Regions from separate parts of the Streptomyces sp. NPDC056987 genome, predicted to be linked through region 3. Evidence: riboswitches for the same ligand, from Rfam matches in the RefSeq annotation. Region 3 holds a riboswitch; each other region holds the start of a gene.
What was found. A riboswitch is a leader RNA that binds a small molecule or an ion and turns the genes downstream of it on or off. The one in region 3 is predicted to bind cyclic di-AMP.
Positions count from the first base shown of each region.

Region 1: another riboswitch for cyclic di-AMP. It lies ahead of ACFTZC_RS21170 (peptidoglycan DD-metalloendopeptidase family protein); the one in region 3 lies ahead of ACFTZC_RS20790 (transglycosylase SLT domain-containing protein).
Region 2: another riboswitch for cyclic di-AMP. It lies ahead of ACFTZC_RS36430 (transglycosylase family protein); the one in region 3 lies ahead of ACFTZC_RS20790 (transglycosylase SLT domain-containing protein).
Region 4: another riboswitch for cyclic di-AMP. It lies ahead of ACFTZC_RS35730 (M23 family metallopeptidase); the one in region 3 lies ahead of ACFTZC_RS20790 (transglycosylase SLT domain-containing protein).

Region 1 is NZ_JBHURV010000018.1:18,327-22,530, forward strand. It holds gene ACFTZC_RS21160 (STM4011 family radical SAM protein) at 1-585, shown strand, start outside; gene ACFTZC_RS21165 (SGNH/GDSL hydrolase family protein) at 659-1,483, opposite strand; gene ACFTZC_RS21170 (peptidoglycan DD-metalloendopeptidase family protein) at 1,667-2,662, opposite strand; cyclic di-AMP (ydaO/yuaA leader) riboswitch at 2,667-2,832, opposite strand; gene ACFTZC_RS21175 (tyrosine-protein phosphatase) at 3,272-4,084, shown strand; gene ACFTZC_RS21180 (DUF6126 family protein) at 4,137-4,204, opposite strand, start outside.
Region 2 is NZ_JBHURV010000048.1:17,574-21,777, reverse strand. It holds gene ACFTZC_RS36440 (cytochrome P450) at 1-394, shown strand, start outside; gene ACFTZC_RS36435 (transglycosylase family protein) at 540-1,382, shown strand; cyclic di-AMP (ydaO/yuaA leader) riboswitch at 2,260-2,432, shown strand; gene ACFTZC_RS36430 (transglycosylase family protein) at 2,440-3,168, shown strand; gene eno (phosphopyruvate hydratase) at 3,390-4,204, shown strand, end outside.
Region 3 is NZ_JBHURV010000017.1:99,256-103,459, reverse strand. It holds gene ACFTZC_RS20800 (hypothetical protein) at 1-239, shown strand, start outside; gene ACFTZC_RS20795 (amino acid permease) at 419-1,828, shown strand; gene ACFTZC_RS20790 (transglycosylase SLT domain-containing protein) at 1,938-2,717, opposite strand; cyclic di-AMP (ydaO/yuaA leader) riboswitch at 2,722-2,885, opposite strand; gene ACFTZC_RS20785 (enolase C-terminal domain-like protein) at 3,402-4,204, opposite strand, start outside.
Region 4 is NZ_JBHURV010000046.1:23,069-27,272, forward strand. It holds gene ACFTZC_RS35720 (PrsW family intramembrane metalloprotease) at 1-554, shown strand, start outside; gene ACFTZC_RS35725 (aldo/keto reductase) at 610-1,554, opposite strand; gene ACFTZC_RS35730 (M23 family metallopeptidase) at 1,643-2,692, opposite strand; cyclic di-AMP (ydaO/yuaA leader) riboswitch at 2,704-2,858, opposite strand; gene ACFTZC_RS35735 (PP2C family protein-serine/threonine phosphatase) at 3,107-4,204, opposite strand, start outside.

The DNA of each region.
Region 1 (4,204 bases), on a different contig from region 3:
GCCATCCAGACGAATCTCAGCTTCCGCACCCGGTGGCTGGCCGACGCCGACCCGGCGAAGCTCGCCCTGTGGTGCACGTACCACCCGGGGCAGACGCCGTACGACCGCTTCCTGGCGAAGGCCCACGAACTGGCGGAGCGCTCCGTCCGGTTCAGCGTCGGGGTCGTCGGCCTCGACGCGCATCTGGAGCACGCCCGCCGGCTCCGCGCCGAGCTGCCGCCGCACGTCTATCTGTGGATCAACGCGGCGGAGGGGCACACGTACACGGACGAGGAGGCCGCGCGGTGGACGGAGCTGGACCCGCTGTTCCCGTACAGCCGCCATCCGCACCGCTCGGCGGGGCTGCCGTGCCGGACGGGCGAGTCGGTGATCTCGGTGGACGGCGGGGGCACGGTACGGCGCTGCCACTTCGTCCCCGCCGAGCTGGGCAACCTCTACGACGGCTCGTACCGCCGCGCACTGGCGCCGCGGGCCTGTCCCCTCGCGGTGTGCGACTGCCATATCGGCTATGTCCACCTGGAGACGCTGCCGCTGTACGACGTCTTCGCGGGCGGGGTGCTGGAGCGGATCCCGGCGGGGGCGTGAGCCGCGGGACGGAGTGAGCCGTACGGGAAGCCCTGGCGAAAGCCGTACGGGAACGCCCCGCCCCCGCGCCGCGTCAGTGTTCCAGAGGGAGAAGATCAGGGCGTTTCGCCGCGACATGGTCGCCGGACGACTCGCCGCGCAGCCTGCGTCCGATCCAGGGCACCAGGTACTCACGTGCCCAGTGGATGTCGTCGCGCCGTACTTCGAGGGTGCCGCGCGGCGGCAGCGGCGGCCACGGCTGGTCCGGGTCGGCGGGCACCTCGACGCCCAGCACCTGCCCGGCGCGCAGCGCGACCCGGGTGTGTCCCTCGGCCGACAGATGGAGCCGGTCGCCGTCCCAGGCCCGCCGGTCCTGGATGGTCCTGAGGGACCAGAGGTCGAGCACGGGGCAGCCGTAGCGGTCGGCGATGGCCCGGGTGTGCTCGTTGAACGTGGCGATCTTGCCGCGCAGATGGCGCAGCACGGGCACGCCCCGGGTGTCGAAGCCGGTGGCCAGCATGACCGTGCCGACGGAGCCGGTGAGGTCGGCGACGGCCCGCTCGAAGCGTTCCGCCACGTCGTCGGGGTCGGTGCCGGGGCGGATGATGTCGTTGCCGCCCGCGCAGAACGTCACCAGATCCGGGGCGAGTTCCCTGGCCCGGGGTATCTGCTCCTCGACGACCTGGTCGAGGAGCCGGCCGCGTACCGCGAGGTTGGCGTAGCGGAAGTCGCCGTGGACGGGGTCGGCCGTCGCACCGGAGACCGGAAGCCGATCGGCGAGCAGGACCGCGAGCCGGTCCGCCCAGCCGACGAACAGCCCGTCGGGGCCTGGATCTCCCACACCCTCGGTGAAGCTGTCACCGATCGCCGCGTACGACCCGAATGTCTTGTCTCTTCTTGTTCTCGAATCGTCTGCCACAGCGGGACATTTTCCTCCCGGCGATGTGACCTACGCGACCGTAGGCGGGGGTTGACTCAGAGTGAGAAACACCATCGGTCAATTTTCCCTCAAGCGGGAATAGCGGAAAGCCTCGCGGCCCGGCACCGCATGGGTGCCGGGCCGCGAGGCCGAGGAAACGCGTCCGGGGGGCGACCGGACGGATCAGATGGAGACGCCGTTCTGCCGGAGGAACGCCAGCGGGTCGACGTCCGAGCCGTAGTCCGGGCCCGTCCGGATCTCGAAGTGCAGGTGCGGTCCCGTCACGTTGCCGGTGGCGCCGGAGAGGCCGAGCTGCTGGCCGGTGGAGACGCTCTGGCCGGCCGAGACGGAGAGGGAGGAGAGGTGGGCGTACTGGGAGTACATGCCGTTCTCGTGCCGGATGACGACCTGGTTGCCGTACGAGCCGCCGTTGCCCGCGGTGACGACGGTGCCCGCGCCGACCGCCTTCACGGTGGTGCCGGAGGGGGCCACGAAGTCCACACCGGTGTGGTAGCCGCTGGACCAGCTTCCGCCGGCGGCGCGGTAGGCGGTGCCGACCCCGATGCCGTCGACCGGCAGGGTGAAGCCGGACGCGCTGCTCTGTGCCGCGGAGTCGGCGGCGGGCGCCTCGCTCCGGTCCGTGGAGGGCTTGGCGGACGAGGAGTCCCTCGACGGCTTGGCCGACTCCGCCGACGCGGTCGACTCGGCGGGCTTGGCCACCCTGGAGGACTTCGAGGCCCTGGTGGGCGCCTCCGAGCGGACGGCCGGGGCCTTGCCGTTGATGGTGAGCTTGAGGCCGGGGTGGATCAGCCCGGGATCGTCGCCGACGGCGCGGCGGTTGTCCTCGTACAGCCGCTGCCAGCCGCCCCGGACCTGCTGCTCCGCGGCGATCTTGGAGAGGTAGTCGCCCGCGACCACCGCGTACGTACGCACGGTGGTCCCGGCGGTCCGGCTCACCTGCGTGGCGGCCGCCCCCTGCGGCGCGGCGGCCGGCGCGGACTGCGGCGCGGTGGCGGGCGCGGCCTGCGGGACGGCGGCCGGCGCGGCCTGCTGTGCCGCGTGCGCGCCGGTGGCGCCGATGAGCGGCAGCGCGATGGCGGCGCCGCCCGTGCCGGCGGCGATGAAGCCCCGGGAGAACGGATTGGTCCTGGGGCGGCGGTGCTTACCCTTCGCGGGCATGGCGAATTCCTCTCCGGCGCCTACGAGGTGAGCTGTCGGGTTCGGGCTGGAGCTGCCCGGCCGCGCGTGGTGCGCGACTTCACCCCGAGCCGTCCCTGATGTCGGAACATCGGAACGGCGTACTACCTGGGTCCCCCGCTCCTGCCACGCGTGATGGGTGGATGGTGTCCCCGAGGCGGCGGCAGGATTCGGCGTTCCGCTCGGATTGAGGGTGAACGTAGGCGAGTGGGACGGCCGGAACAAGCCACCCTTTTCCCCCGGCGACGCGCCCTTCCTTCCGCACCGAAGATCGCCCGTCACCCTGCGTGGAGACCGCTCTCCAATTCCCTTTCGAGGTGGCCCTTCCCTTTCGCACCGTCACCACGGAACGTCACGGATATGATCCTGCTCACCAGCCGGAGCCCACCTCCCCCGCGACCGGGGCAGGTTATGCGGAATCAGTCAATCCGGACAGAGCACCGTTTGGGCGTTTTCTCCCCACTCGCCCCATCCTGATCCGTGGGCTCCCCGCCCTCTCCGCCGCACTGATGAGCACACCGGCCGATGTCGTAGGGTCGGGGACCGACTCCGCCGGCGAGCAGCGCCGACGGCAGACACGGAGGAGCAGGCGTGACGCAGCAGTCGCCGCAGGTCCCGTCCACCGAGCCCGAGCTGTCCGGAGTACGCAACTTCCGTGATGTCGGCGGCCTGCCGACCGTGGACGGACGCCGGGTGCGGTACGGCGCGCTCTACCGCAGCGGTCATCTCGCCCACGCCACCGCCGACGACTCCGCCTTTCTCTCCGCTCTCGGTCTGCACACGATCTTCGACTTCCGCAATTCCGCCGATGTCAAGCTCGACGGCGCGGATGTCGAACTGGCGGGCGTGCGCCATGTGAACATCCCGCTCTCCGACCCGGCCGAAGGCGCCCAGTTCTGGCGGATGGTCCGGGACGGCGACCTCGACCAGCTCCGCTCGCTCCTCGCGGACGGCAGAGCGGCGGCCCGGATGACCGCCTCGTACCGCGCGATCATCACGGAGCGCACCGCCGAGCACAGCCGCCTGCTGCACGCGCTGGCCGAGGACAGCGTCCCCGCGCTGCTGCACTGCGCGGCGGGCAAGGACCGCGCCGGGCTCTCCGTCGCCGTGTCGCTGCTCGCGGTCGGCGTCGAACCGGACGCGATCACGGCCGACTACGTCAAGTCGAACGACCCGCACCGCCGCTACGCCTTCCGCCGCAGCGACCGGTCACCCGCCGGAAGGTCCGGCGAGGTGATGGAGCTGCTCAGCCCGCTCTTCGATGCCCGCGCCGCCTATCTCGACGCCGCGTTCGAGACCATCGGCACGACCTGGGGCTCCACCGACCGCTATCTCTCCAACGGCCTCCGGCTCGCGCCCGAGACCCGTGAACGGCTGCGCGCCCGCCTCCTGGACCAAGGCTGACGCCACGGCGGGAGACGGCGCCGAAAGCCGAAAGCCCCTGGGCCGAAAGCCGCTACCGCCCCTGGGCCCCGACGTGGAAGAGGAGGTAGAGGAAGCCCGCGAAGAGATGGCCGGCCACCA
Region 2 (4,204 bases), on a different contig from region 3:
GGAACTGCTCCGCTACGACGGCCCGGTGGAGATGGCGACCTGGCGGTACGCCACCGAGCCGCTGACTCTGGGTGGGCAGCGGATCGCGGCAGGTGACCCCGTTCTCGTCGTGCTGGCCGCGGCCGACCGCGACCCCGAGCGCTTCCGCGACCCCGACGCGCTCGACCTCGGGCGCCGTGACAATCAGCACCTCGGGTACGGGCACGGCATCCACTACTGCCTCGGCGCGCCGCTCGCCCGCGTGGAAGGGCAGACCGCGATCGCCACGCTTCTGAAACGGCTTCCGGATGTGCGGCTTTCGGAAGAACCTTCCGATTTGCGGTGGCGTGGCGGGCTCATCATGCGGGGATTGCGCACGCTTCCGGTGCAGTTCACGCCATTGTCCGGCCGATAATTTTACTGACGCATCGTCAATACTGTGACTTTCACGTGATCTCTGCTGCATCGACTTGTGACAAGCATTCGAGTACCGCTACGTTCACGTCGACCCGGTAACACCATGCCGGAGTTGAATTGACTGTCACACGGAAGGCAACCGCATGTCCGGGAACGGCCGACACCGTCGACCTCGTCAGGCCCCAGCTCTTCTCGTCGCCGCCGGGGTGGCCGGATCCGCGATCGCGATCCCGTTGCTCGGAGCCGGCGCCGCCAGCGCGGCGGACTCCTCGACCTGGGACCGCGTGGCGGGGTGCGAGAGCGGCGGCACGTGGAGCGCGAACCTCGGTAACGGGTACTACGGCGGGCTCCAGATGTCCCAGGAGACCTGGGACGAGTTCGGGGGCGGCGACTACGCCGAGCGCCCCGACCTGGCCAGCCGCTCGCAGCAGATAGCCGTGGCCGAGAAGGTCTTCGAGGCCCAGGGGGCGAAGGCGTGGTCCAGCTGCGCCGCCGTCTCCGGGCTGACGGAGGCGGTCGGCGGTGCGGTCGGCGGCATCGTGGAGGGGGTGACGGGTGGCGGCAACAGCACCGACCCGTCCGGTACCCCGTCGGGCAGCCCCTCCGGGGACGCCTATCCGTCCGGTGACGCCGTGACGGACCCGGGCGCGGAGGCGGGCGCGGACGGCAAGACCTCCCCGGAACCCAGCACCAGCCCGAGCCCGGGTGCCACCGGCTCCGCGGCCGGTACGGACGACGCCGAGGGCAAGGACGAGGCGTCCAAGGGCAAGCACCGCGGCCAGGCGGCCGACGAGAGCGCCTCGCCGGGCACCGCGGACGAGGAGCGCGCCTCGGGCAGCCGCGCCTCCCGCGGGGCGGGCGGAGCCCGTGACGGGGCCGGGCTCACGGACGGTGTGGAGCGCGAGGTCGAGAAGGTCGTCACCACGGTCGGCGGCCACCTCTCCCTGGCGACCGGCGGGCAGAAGGTCGTCGGCGGCTGGGTCTGAGCAGCCGGCAGCCCGGCAGCAAGTCCTGGGAAGCCGCGCCTCCACGACGGGGGCGCGGCTTCCGCGTTCCCGGAGCCGTCCCGAAGCGTCCCGAAGCCGTCCCCGAGCCGTCGTCGAGCCGCCCCTGAGCCGCCGCCCACCGGGCCCGTACGCGCGGCTTCCCGGCCGCCGTACGCACGGCTCCCGGCCCCGGAGGCGTTGGCCCCGCTGTGACCCGCGCCGGGCCGTAGCGCCCCGTTGCAGCGCCCCGCCGTAGGGCCGGGGGCGAGTGACGCCAGAGCCGGAGGGGACGAACGGAGCGAGAGGCTCCAGGGCTGTAGTCAGTGACTCCTGGGTCGGAGTGGGCGACCGGCGTGAGCGAGCCCGGCCCCCGGGCCCATGGCGGAACGGGTGACTCCGGCGCCGGGCCCGCGACCGGAACGGATGACTCCGCGACCGGAAGGGGTGACTCCGCGACCGGAGCCAGAAGTTCCCCGAATCGGAGCGCCCCGCTCCACCGCCGGAGCGGGGGAGTCCGGAACCGGTGCGGGCGAGTGCCGTTGAACGGCGCCCCGTTGACGCCTCCTCGGCTGCGTCCGTACTGGCCAGAGCCTCCGATCTCCGCCCGGAACGCGGGCAGTTAGCGACCGTATGTCCACTTCTGCGCAAGTGAGACAAGGGTCTCTTTGCCGCAACTCGGGCTCTTCGCCTCGCCCGTTGATCGAATCCGGTTCCCACCTGCGGAAACGTATTGTCCCTCGGAGGAGGTAAGGGCGTTTTTTCCTGGATGTGCTCCTTTGAACAACCGGCAGGGCTGTGATTACGGTCTGAACCGCTCGCACCGCGGGCCTCGTCGACCGTCACGCCGAATCCTGCCGTCGGTCGGGGGGAGTAATCGTCGCTTCGAGCGCCGAAGGCAGGAGCGGGGGACCCATAGGTTTGCGCCGGGCCCGGCCGTCGAGAGACGGGCGGTGACCGGCTAGGGGTGAAGCCGCGTGTGCGAACACGCGGCCGGGCAACTCATTGGCCCGAACCCGACAGCTCACCTCGTAGGCGTCGGTGAGGAGATGTGTTCATGCTGCTGCGTTCCAGCAAGGCCAAGCACCGCCGCCCGTCCATGGCCGTCCGCTACGCCACCCTCGCCGGGATCACCGGCGCGGCCGTCGCGGCTCCGCTGATCGGTGCCACCGCCGCCTCCGCCGCCACCGCCTCCGAGTGGGACCGGGTCGCCCAGTGCGAGTCCGGGGGCAACTGGTCGATCAACACGGGCAACGGCTTCTACGGCGGCCTGCAGTTCACCCCTTCCACCTGGGCCGCGTACGGCGGTACCGCCTACGCCCCCCGCGCCGACCAGGCCTCCAAGTCCCAGCAGATAGCCGTCGCCGAGAAGGTCCTCGCGGGCCAGGGCAAGGGCGCCTGGCCGAGCTGTGGCGTGGGCCTCTCGGGCGCCGCGTACAGCGGCGGCTCGGGCTCCGGTTCCAGCTCCGGCAGCTCCAGCTCCGGTTCCTCCAGCTCGGACAACAGCGGTTCCAGCAACTCCGGTACGCAGAAGTCCGCCCCCACCCGGCAGGCGCAGCCGCAGCAGTCGACCCGTGACGAGGCGCAGCCGGCCTCGCGCGGCCAGAGCCGTCCGTTCACGATCAAGAAGGGGGACGGCGAGTACAAGGTCAAGTCCGGCGACACCCTCTCCAAGATCGCCACTGCCCAGAAGGTCAAGGGCGGCTGGAAGAAGGTCTTCGACCTGAACAAGGACATCGTCCGTGACGCGGACGTCATCTACCCGGGTCAGCAGCTCCACCTGCGCTGACCCCCTCTCCCCGGCCCGGCGCGTCACCCCCGTACGCGCCGGGCCGGGCCCCGTTCCCGCCGCTGCCCGCCATCCGGTCCCGCTACCGGCGGGTAGCGGCGGTCCGTGCGAGCGGGAGTGTCTTAGGGGGCGGGCACCGGCTGGCCGATGACCCGGAGCCGGTTAGGCTCATGTCGCAAGGCCAAGAGACCCTGCACCCACGCGTCACATCCCAGAAGGAGATGCTCGTGCCGTCCATCGACGTCGTCGTAGCCCGGGAAATCCTCGACTCCCGAGGCAACCCCACGGTCGAGGTCGAGGTCGGCCTCGACGACGGCAGCACCGGTCGTGCTGCCGTCCCCTCCGGTGCCTCCACCGGTGCGTTCGAGGCCGTCGAACTCCGCGACGGAGACGCCAGCCGCTACCTGGGCAAGGGTGTCGAGAAGGCCGTCCTCGCCGTCATCGAGCAGCTCGGCCCGGAGCTGGTCGGGTACGACGCCACCGAGCAGCGCCTCATCGACCAGGCGATGATCGACCTGGACGCCACCGAGAACAAGGGCTCGCTGGGCGCCAACGCCATCCTCGGTGTCTCGCTCGCCGTCGCGCACGCCGCCTCCGAGGCGTCCGACCTCCCGCTCTTCCGCTACCTGGGCGGCCCGAACGCGCACCTGCTGCCCGTTCCGATGATGAACATCCTGAACGGTGGCTCGCACGCCGATTCGAATGTCGACATCCAGGAATTCATGATCGCCCCGATCGGCGCGGAGTCCTTCTCCGAGGCGCTGCGCTGGGGCGCCGAGGTCTACCACACGCTCAAGAAGGTCCTGAAGCAGAAGGGCCTCTCCACCGGTCTCGGCGACGAGGGCGGCTTCGCGCCCAACCTGGAGTCCAACCGCGCCGCGCTCGACCTCATCCTTGAGGCGATCAAGGAGGCCGGTTACGTCCCGGGCCGCGACATCGCGCTCGCGCTCGACGTCGCCGCGTCCGAGTTCTACAAGGACGGCAGCTACGAGTTCGAGGGGAAGTCGCGCTCGGCCGCCGAGATGACCGAGTACTA
Region 3 (4,204 bases):
GCGGGCCCGCCAACGGCCATGTGCAGATCAGGCTGACGATCGCGCCCGGCCGCCCCGAGGAGCTCAGGAGCCGGATAGCGGACGAGCTCTTCGCGGCGGCGGAGAAGCACCTGGAGCCGATCGCGGCCCGCCGCCCGGTCGGCTTCCAGCTCACGATCACCGAGTTCGACGCCCCGGTCACCCGGACCGGCGGCAGCATCGCCGGCTCCCCGACCCACCGGCCGCCGCTCGACGCGTAGGCCCGTCCGGCCCCGTCCGCCGCCGAGCCCGGTGGCGGACGGGGAACCGGGGCGGGCGCGCCGGCGCCGGTCGTCGCGTCCGGAAACGTTTTGCCTGGACGGGGGGCGTCCGGGGAGACTGCGAGGACCGCACCACCGCGTCCCCCTCACCGGCCCCGAAAGCAGTCTGAGCCCTCCCCATGCACGACCGACTCACCTCCGGCCCCGCCGCCACGCCGACCGCCGGATCCACCGAATCCGCCGAACCGCTGGCCGGCGGGCTCAAGCAGCGCCATCTCACCATGCTCGGGCTCGGCGGCGTCATCGGCGCCGGGCTCTTCGTCGGCTCCGGCGCCGGGATCGCGCTGGCCGGACCCGGGATCGTCGTCTCGTACCTGATCGCGGGCGCGCTCGCGATGTGCGTGATGCGGATGCTGGGCGAGATGTCGACGGCGCTGCCCGCGTCGGGCTCGTTCTCCGTGCACGCCGAGCGCGCGCTCGGCCGGTGGGCGGGTTTCAGCGTCGGCTGGCTGTACTGGTTCCTGCTCGTCGTCGTGCTCGCCGTGGAGGCGACGGGGGCGGCGCAGATCGCGAACGGCTGGCTGCCCTCCGTACCGCAGTGGGCGTGGGTCCTGGTCTTCATGATCGTCTTCACGGGCGCGAACCTCGCCGCCGTGAAGAACTTCGGCGAGTTCGAGTTCTACTTCGCCGCCCTGAAGGTCTTCGCGATCGTCGCGTTCCTGGTCCTCGGGCTCCTCGCGGTCTTCGGTGTGCTCCCCGACACCCGCCCGGCCGGTCTCGCCAACCTCACCGGGCAGGGCGGCTTCCTCCCTCACGGCTGGCAGGGCGTGACCTCTGGGGTGCTCGCCGTGATCTTCGCCTTCGGCGGACTGGAGGTCGTCACGATCGCGGCGGCCGAGTCCGACGACCCGGTGCGCTCGGTGGCCCGCGCGGTACGCAGCGCGGTCTACCGGATCCTGTTCTTCTACGTCGGCTCGATGGCGGTCATCGTGGTCGTGCTGCCCTGGACGGCGCAGAAGGCGGGGCTCAGCCCGTACGTCACGGTCCTCGACGCGATCGGTATCCCGTCGGCCGGGCAGATCATGAACATCGTGGTGTTCGTGGCGCTGCTCTCGGCGCTCAACGCCAACCTGTACGGCTCCTCCCGGATGGTCTTCTCCCTGGCCGAGCGGGGCGAGGCGCCGAAGGCCCTGCTCAAGGTGAGCGGGTCGGGCGTGCCCCGGCGGGCGGTGCTGGCGTCGGTCGCGTTCGGGTTCGTCTCCGTCCTGCTCAATCTGAAGTGGCCCGACTCGGTCTTCCTGTACATGCTCAACGCGGTCGGCGCGGTGCTGCTCTTCGTCTGGGCGATGATCGCCGTCTCGCAGCTGAGGCTGCGCCCGCGCGTCGAGCGGGAGGCGCCGGAGCGCCTGGTCCTGCGGATGTGGCTGTTCCCCGGCCTGACCTGGGTGACGCTCGCCGCGATGGCGACGGTGTTCGTGCTGATGCTCCTCGACGACGCGGCCCGCCCGCAGCTCCTCTGGTCCCTGGGCGCGACGGCGCTCGTGCTGGCGGTGGCGGGGGTACGGGAGCTGCGCGCGCGGCGGGTGTGACCGTACGACACGGGTGATACGTATGCGAACGGGCCCCGGCCCCGCCGTCGCAGGACGGCGGGGCCGGGGCCCGGTGCGTTCGTCACCCGTCGGGCGACGCGGGTCCGGTCTAGTAGGGACCGTTCACGTTGTCGATCGAGCCGTACCGGTCGGCGGCGTAGTTGCACGCGGCCGTGATGTTGGCGACCGGGTCGTAGGCGTCCATCGCCGTACCGGGCACGTGGTACGCCTGGAACGTCGGGGCGATGACCTGGAGAAGACCCTTGGACGGGACGCCGTTCTGGGCGTTGATGTCCCAGTTGTTGATGGCGTTCGGGTCGCCCGAGGACTCCCGCATGATGTTGCGGTGGATGCCCTCGTAGCTGCCGGGGATCCCGTGCTGCGCCATGACGTCCAGCGCCTCGCGGATCCAGCCGTCCAGGTTGTCGGTGTACGTCTTCGCGACGGCCGGCTCGACCGAGCCGGTCCCGGCGGACTCCGTGCTCGTCTTCGTGCTCGTCTCCGTGGCGGTGGTCGCCGGGGCGGCCGCCTTCTTCCCGTTGACGGTCAGCTTGAGGCCGGGGTGCACGAGCGACGGGTTGGCGCCGACGGCGCTCCGGTTGTCCTCGTAGAGCTTCTGCCAGCCGCCGCTGACGGAGTGGGCCTGCGCGATCTTCGACAGGGAGTCGCCCTCGACCACGACATAGGTCGTGGCGGCGGTCTTCGGCGTGGCGGCGGGAGCCTCCGCGGCCTTGGCCGCACGGACGTGTTCCACCGTCGCGGGCGCCGCCTGGGCGGTGGCCGCGGTGACCAGCGGAATCGCGAGAGCGGCGCCCCCGGTGCCGACCGCGACGAGGCGACGGGCGAGCGAGCCGGTTCTGGGGCGGCGGTGCTTGGCGTTTCTGGGCACGACGAATTCCTCTCCGTCGCCTGCGAGGTGAGCTGTCGGGTTCGGGCTGGAGATGCCCGGCCGTACGGCGGTGCGTACGGCTTCACCCCGAGCCGTTCCGGAAATCCGGACCGGCGACTTACCTGGGTCCCCCGCTCCTGCCTTGTGACGGATTGGTGTGTGGGTCTCCGGACAGCGGCAGGATTGGGCGTTCCATCCGGATGGACGAGAACGTAAGCGAGATATCAGGACGGCACAAGTTCCGAATTTTCGGGTCAATAGCCCTTTCGAGGCCGTCCCGGGAACTCAACTTTCCTCTCCCGGGAGAGAAAGCGGCCACCTCGCCCCGCCCGTCCATCGACACTGGGGTGACACAGGTCACGAACGTAACGGAATAATCGGACAGGCAAAAGGCGTCAGAGGCTACAAGTGCCCCTAACGCCACTCAACTTCACTTAACGGTAAATACCGACAAAACGCCCTTATGGGTCACTGTCGGGCGGGAGGATCCGATCGCCCTCCGACCCGACTCCCCGACAACTGGGAACGCCCGGCGGGAATTGAACCGGAAGGCCTCCGAATTCACCGGGCGATTCTTTCTTCTGACGGCCTGTCGCCTCACGGCACGCCTTCGCACCGCATCCTCGTTCACTCCGCATGCTCATTCCGCCGCTGCAAAAGGCGGGGCATGAGCGCGGCAATTCCTCATCTCACCAAGCAGGGACGCTTGCTGTCGAACTCCCAGTCCCGCACCAGAAATCGCATCGCCGCCGCGTCGTCCCGGCCGGAGAGGTTCTTCTCCAGGTACAGCTCGTGGGCGGCGAGGAGCCGGTCCATGTCGAGTTCGACGCCGAGCCCCGGGGTGTCGTCGACGGCGACCTCGCCGGCGACGATGCGCGGGGGCTCCACGGTCAGCCGCTCCAGGCCCTCCTGCCAGATCCAGTGGGTGTCCAGGGCGTTGTACTCGCCGGGGGCGGCGGCCCCGCAGTGGGCCATCATGGCCAGCGAGATGTCGAAGTGGTTGTTGGAGTGGCAGCCCCATGTCAGCCCCGTCGCATGGCAGAGCTGGGCCACCCGCACCGACCCCTGCATGGTCCAGAAGTGCGGGTCGGCGAGCGGGATGGAGACCGACTGGAGCGCCATCGCGTGGGTGAGCTGGCGCCAGTCCGTCGCGACCATGTTGGTCGCGGTGGGCAGGCCGGTGGCCCGGCGGAACTCCGCCAGGATCTCCCGGCCCGAGAAGCCGTCCTCGGCTCCGCACGGGTCCTCGGCGTACGCGAGCGTGCCGAGCAGGGGCCGGCACAGTTCGACCGCTTCCCGCAGCGACCAGGCCCCGTTGGGGTCAAGGGTGATCCGCGCCCCGGGGAAGCGTTCCTTCAGCGCGCGTACGGCCTTGACCTCCTCCGCCCCCGGCAGGACACCGCCCTTGAGCTTGAAGTCCCGGAAGCCGTACCGCTCGTACGTCGCCTCCGCCTGCCGGACGATCGACTCCGGGGTCAGCGCCTCCT
Region 4 (4,204 bases), on a different contig from region 3:
GCCGCGTGGCTTTTCCGCTGCTCGGGCTGGTCCTCGCGATGGGCATGCACGCCCTGTGGAACGGCTCGGGGTCGCTCTTCGGCCCCTTCGGCTTCTACGCCGTGTACGGGGCCTTCATGGTCCCGGTCTTCGGGCTGCTGACCTGGCTGGTGATCTGGAGCCGGCAGCGCGAGCTGCGGACGCTCGCGGCCGAGCTGCCCGCGTACGCCGCCGCGGGGTGGCTGGCCGCGGCCGCGCCCCCCGCGCTCTCCTCGATGCGGGCGCGCTCCATGGCGCGCGGGTTCGCGGGGCGCCACCACGGGCCCGCGGCGGCGCGTACGGTCGCGGAGTACGAGGCGTTCGCGACGTCCCTGGCGTTTCTGCGCCACCGGGCCGGACGGGACCCGGTCGGCCCGGACTTCGTGGAGCGCGAGCAGGAGCTGCTGCACCACCTGTGGGAGCGCAAGGAGATAGCCGGGCCCGCGCTGACCTACGCGGCGCGGGCCACGGGCCGGGTACGGGTGCCGCCGCCGTACATCGACTACGACGGCTACAACCCGTACCGCCAGTACTGACACCCGCCAGTACGGACACCCGCCGGTGCCGACGGGTGTCCCGGTGCCTCCTCCGTCAGGCGGAGGCGGCGGTCAGCTCCGCCAGCTCCTCCGCCGTCAGCTCCAGCTCCGTGGCCGCGAGCAGCGTCGGGAGCTGCTCGACCGTGCGCGCGGAGGCGAGGGGCGCGACGACGGTCGGCTGCGCCGCCAGCCAGGCGAGCGCGACGGTGGCGACCTCGGCGCCGCGCGCGGCGGCGATCCGGTCCAGCGCGGCGAGCACCCCGACGCCCCGCTCGGACTCCAGGTACTTGCCCGCGCTCCCGGCCCGCGCGCTCTCCACCTGGGCGCCGGGGCGGTACTTACCGGTCAGGAAGCCGGAGGCGAGGGCGAAGTACGGCACGACGGAGAGGCCGTGACGGACCGCGGCGTCCCGCAGGGGGCCCTCGTACGTGTCGCGCGAGACCAGGTTGTAGTGCGGCTGAAGGGCGACGTACCGGGCCAGCCCCTCGCGCTCCGCGAAGGCGATCGACGCGTCCAGCCGCTCCGCGCTGATGTTGGAGGCGGCGACGGCACGCACCTTGCCCTCCGTGACGAGCTGGTCGAGGGCGGTGACGATCTCCTCGACCGGGACGTCCGGGTCGTCGAAGTGCGTGTAGTACAGGTCGATGTAGTCCGTACGGAGCCGCCGCAGCGACTCCTCGGCCCCGGCCTTGATGGTGGCCGCCTTCAGCCCCTTGAACTCCGGGTGCGCGCCCACCTTCGTCGCGAGGAGCACGTCGGAGCGGTTGCCGCGCGCGGCGAACCACTCGCCGAGGACGGTCTCGGACTCACCACCGGAATGGCCGTCCACCCAGGCCGTGTAGACGTCCGCGGTGTCCACGAAGTTGCCGCCCGCGGCGGCGTACGCGTCGAGGACGGCGAAGGACTCCGTACGGTCCGCGGTCCAGCCGAAGACGTTGCCGCCGAGGGCGAGCGGGAAGACCTTGAGGTCGGAGGAGCCGAGTGTGCGCAAAGTCGTCATGCGTCACTTCAACCCCACCGCAGAGCGCCTTATTCCGTTTCGGGGCGCTCCGCGTGCTCCTGCCGCACCCGTGACCGGGGCGTCGGCCTCAGGGGTTGATTCCCTTGCCGTTCAGCCACGCCATCGGGTCGATGCCCGTGCCGCCCGCCGTGTGGACCTCCAGGTGGAGGTGGGGCCCGGTCACGTTGCCGGTCGCGCCGACGCGGCCGATGACCTCACCGGTGGAGACCTTCTGCCCGGCGCTGACGGAGAGCGAGGACTGGTGCGCGTACCAGACCTCCGTGCCGTCCTCCAGCTCCAGGACCGTGCGGTAGCCGTACGAACCCGACCAGCCGGCCGACTTGACGGTGCCGCTGTGCACGGCCTTGACCGGGGTGCCCGTCGGCGCCGCGAAGTCCAGGCCGGTGTGGTAGCCGGAGGACCAGAGGGAGCCGGACTGGCCGAAGGAGGAGGTGAGGGTGTACGAGGAGGTGGGGAGGGAGAAGCTGGCCGCCAGCTTGGCGAGACGCTCCGCCTCGGCCTTGGCCTTGGCCTCCGCCTCGGCCTTCTTCTTGGCCGCCTCGATCTTCTTCTCCGCGTCGCTCTGCCGCGCCTTGGCCTGGCTCGCGGCCTTCTCGGCGGCCGCGTCCTCCGCCGCCGCCTTCTGCGTCGCGTCGGCCTTCGCCTGCTGCCGCTCGGCCTGCTGGAGGATGCGGGCGCGCAGCGCCTCGCCGGCGTCGGTGGCGCCCTGCTCGCTGTCCGCGGCGGTCAGGCCGGCGGTGCTCAGGGGCGCGCGGGCCAGCACGTCCGACGCGGAGTCCGCGTCGTCCGACCCCAGGGAGCCCATCCCCGGCAGGGACTTGGCGTCGGGAAGGTTGTCCGCGATGGCGTCGGGCAGGGATATGGAGACCGCGGGCTTGTCCTGCGCGGTGGCGATGCCGCCCGCGCCGACGGCGGCGATGACGCCGACACCGAGGACCGTGGAGCTACGGGCGAGCCCGTTGCGCTGCTTGGCGACGCGGTGCCTGCCGCGTACGGGGCGGATGGACTCCTCGGTGGGATTCCACTCCCCCCAGGTCCCGGGAGCCTCGTTCTCACTGCCGCTGCCGAAGGAGTGGGTTTCGAAAGTGGCCGTGGGGGCAGGCTTGTTGGACGCCACTGAGGCGTGCTCCTTTCCTTCCTTCTCGCCTACCGGGTTAGCTGACGGGTTCGGAGCAGGAAGGTCTCCTACGGGTGTCCCCTGCCGCACAAGGCGGCAAGTAACTCCCGATTCACCCCAATTGGTGGTTCCCCGGTTCCCTCGCGGGATTCGGCGCACGCGCACGGTGCCATCTCTGGCGACGGCTGGGACAACCGCGCTGCGTTATCGAACGTTAATAGAGACCAGGGCCTTATTCCAAGCTGTTCCCGATGATCGTTAACGACTTCGCAACGGACGTACCGGGACACAAGAACGCGCATCCGGGCGAGTCGATCGGCGCTCGGAGCATATTGGTCCGCCTCGCATACTTGACGGTATGTCAAACCTTATGCGGAGGGACACTTATCGGTCACCATGAGTGACGCCGCCGGCTCACAACACGATCGGCATCGTCCTGCGCCGCTCCGGCTCCCCCTCCGAGGGCCGGCTGACCGCCAGCAGCGCCATGTCGTCCTGGCTGCCGCCGCCCGTGTGCCGCCGTACGTCGTCGATCAGCGCCTGGAGCATCTCGTCGGGCCCCTGGAAGATCCGCCCGTCGAGCCGCTCGCGCGGAACGTAGAAGATCCCGTGCGCGTCGCGCGCCTCGGTGAGCCCGTCCGTGTAGAAGAGCAGCGTCGCGCCGTCGGGGTACGCGGACTGCTCGGCCCGGTCGGGCCACGCGCCCAGTTCGCTCATGCCGAGCGGCAGCGCGGGGTCGTGCGCCGCCAGCATCCGTACGGCGCCGTCGTGACAGATCAGCGGCTCGGGATGGCCGCGGTTGACGAGCCGTACGACGCCCTCGCCGTGCGGGATCTCCGCCAGGACGGCCGTGGTGAACCCCTCGAAGACGTCGAGCCCGTCCCGCCGCGTCCCCTCGCGCAGGAGTGAGCGCTCCAGCCGCTGCGCGACGCCCTCCAGCGAGCTCTCCTGCTCCGCCGCCTCCCGGAACGACCCGATGATGACGGCGACCGCCTCGACCGCCTCCAGCCCCTTCCCCCGTACGTCGCCGACGACCAGCCGCACCCCGTACGGCGTGTCCTGCACCGCGAACAGGTCGCCGCCGATGAACGCGCCCTCCTGCGCCGCCTCGTACCGCGCCGCGATCCGCAGCCCGCCGATTCGCTCCGCGGGTCTGGGCAGCACGGCGCGCTGGGCGGTCTCGGCGATGACGCGGGCGGAGGCGAGCCGTTCGCCGCTGCGTCTGACGACGCCGTTGATGTAGAGCGCGAGGGCGGAGACGACGAGCACCGTCAGCAGTTCGCTGATCGACACCACCGTGGTGAGCGTGTCCGTGTGGATACGGAGCGCGATCTCGGCGAGGAGCGAGGCCACGGCCACCAGCAGGGTGCCGAGCAGCGGGAAGAACGGGGCGGCGATCAGCGGGGCGGCGGCGAAGAACGGCGCCCCGGTCACACGGGCCGGAGTCGACAGGTCGAGCGCCAACCCGCCGATGATCACCAGGGCCGGCAGGAACCGGACGAGCCGCCGCCC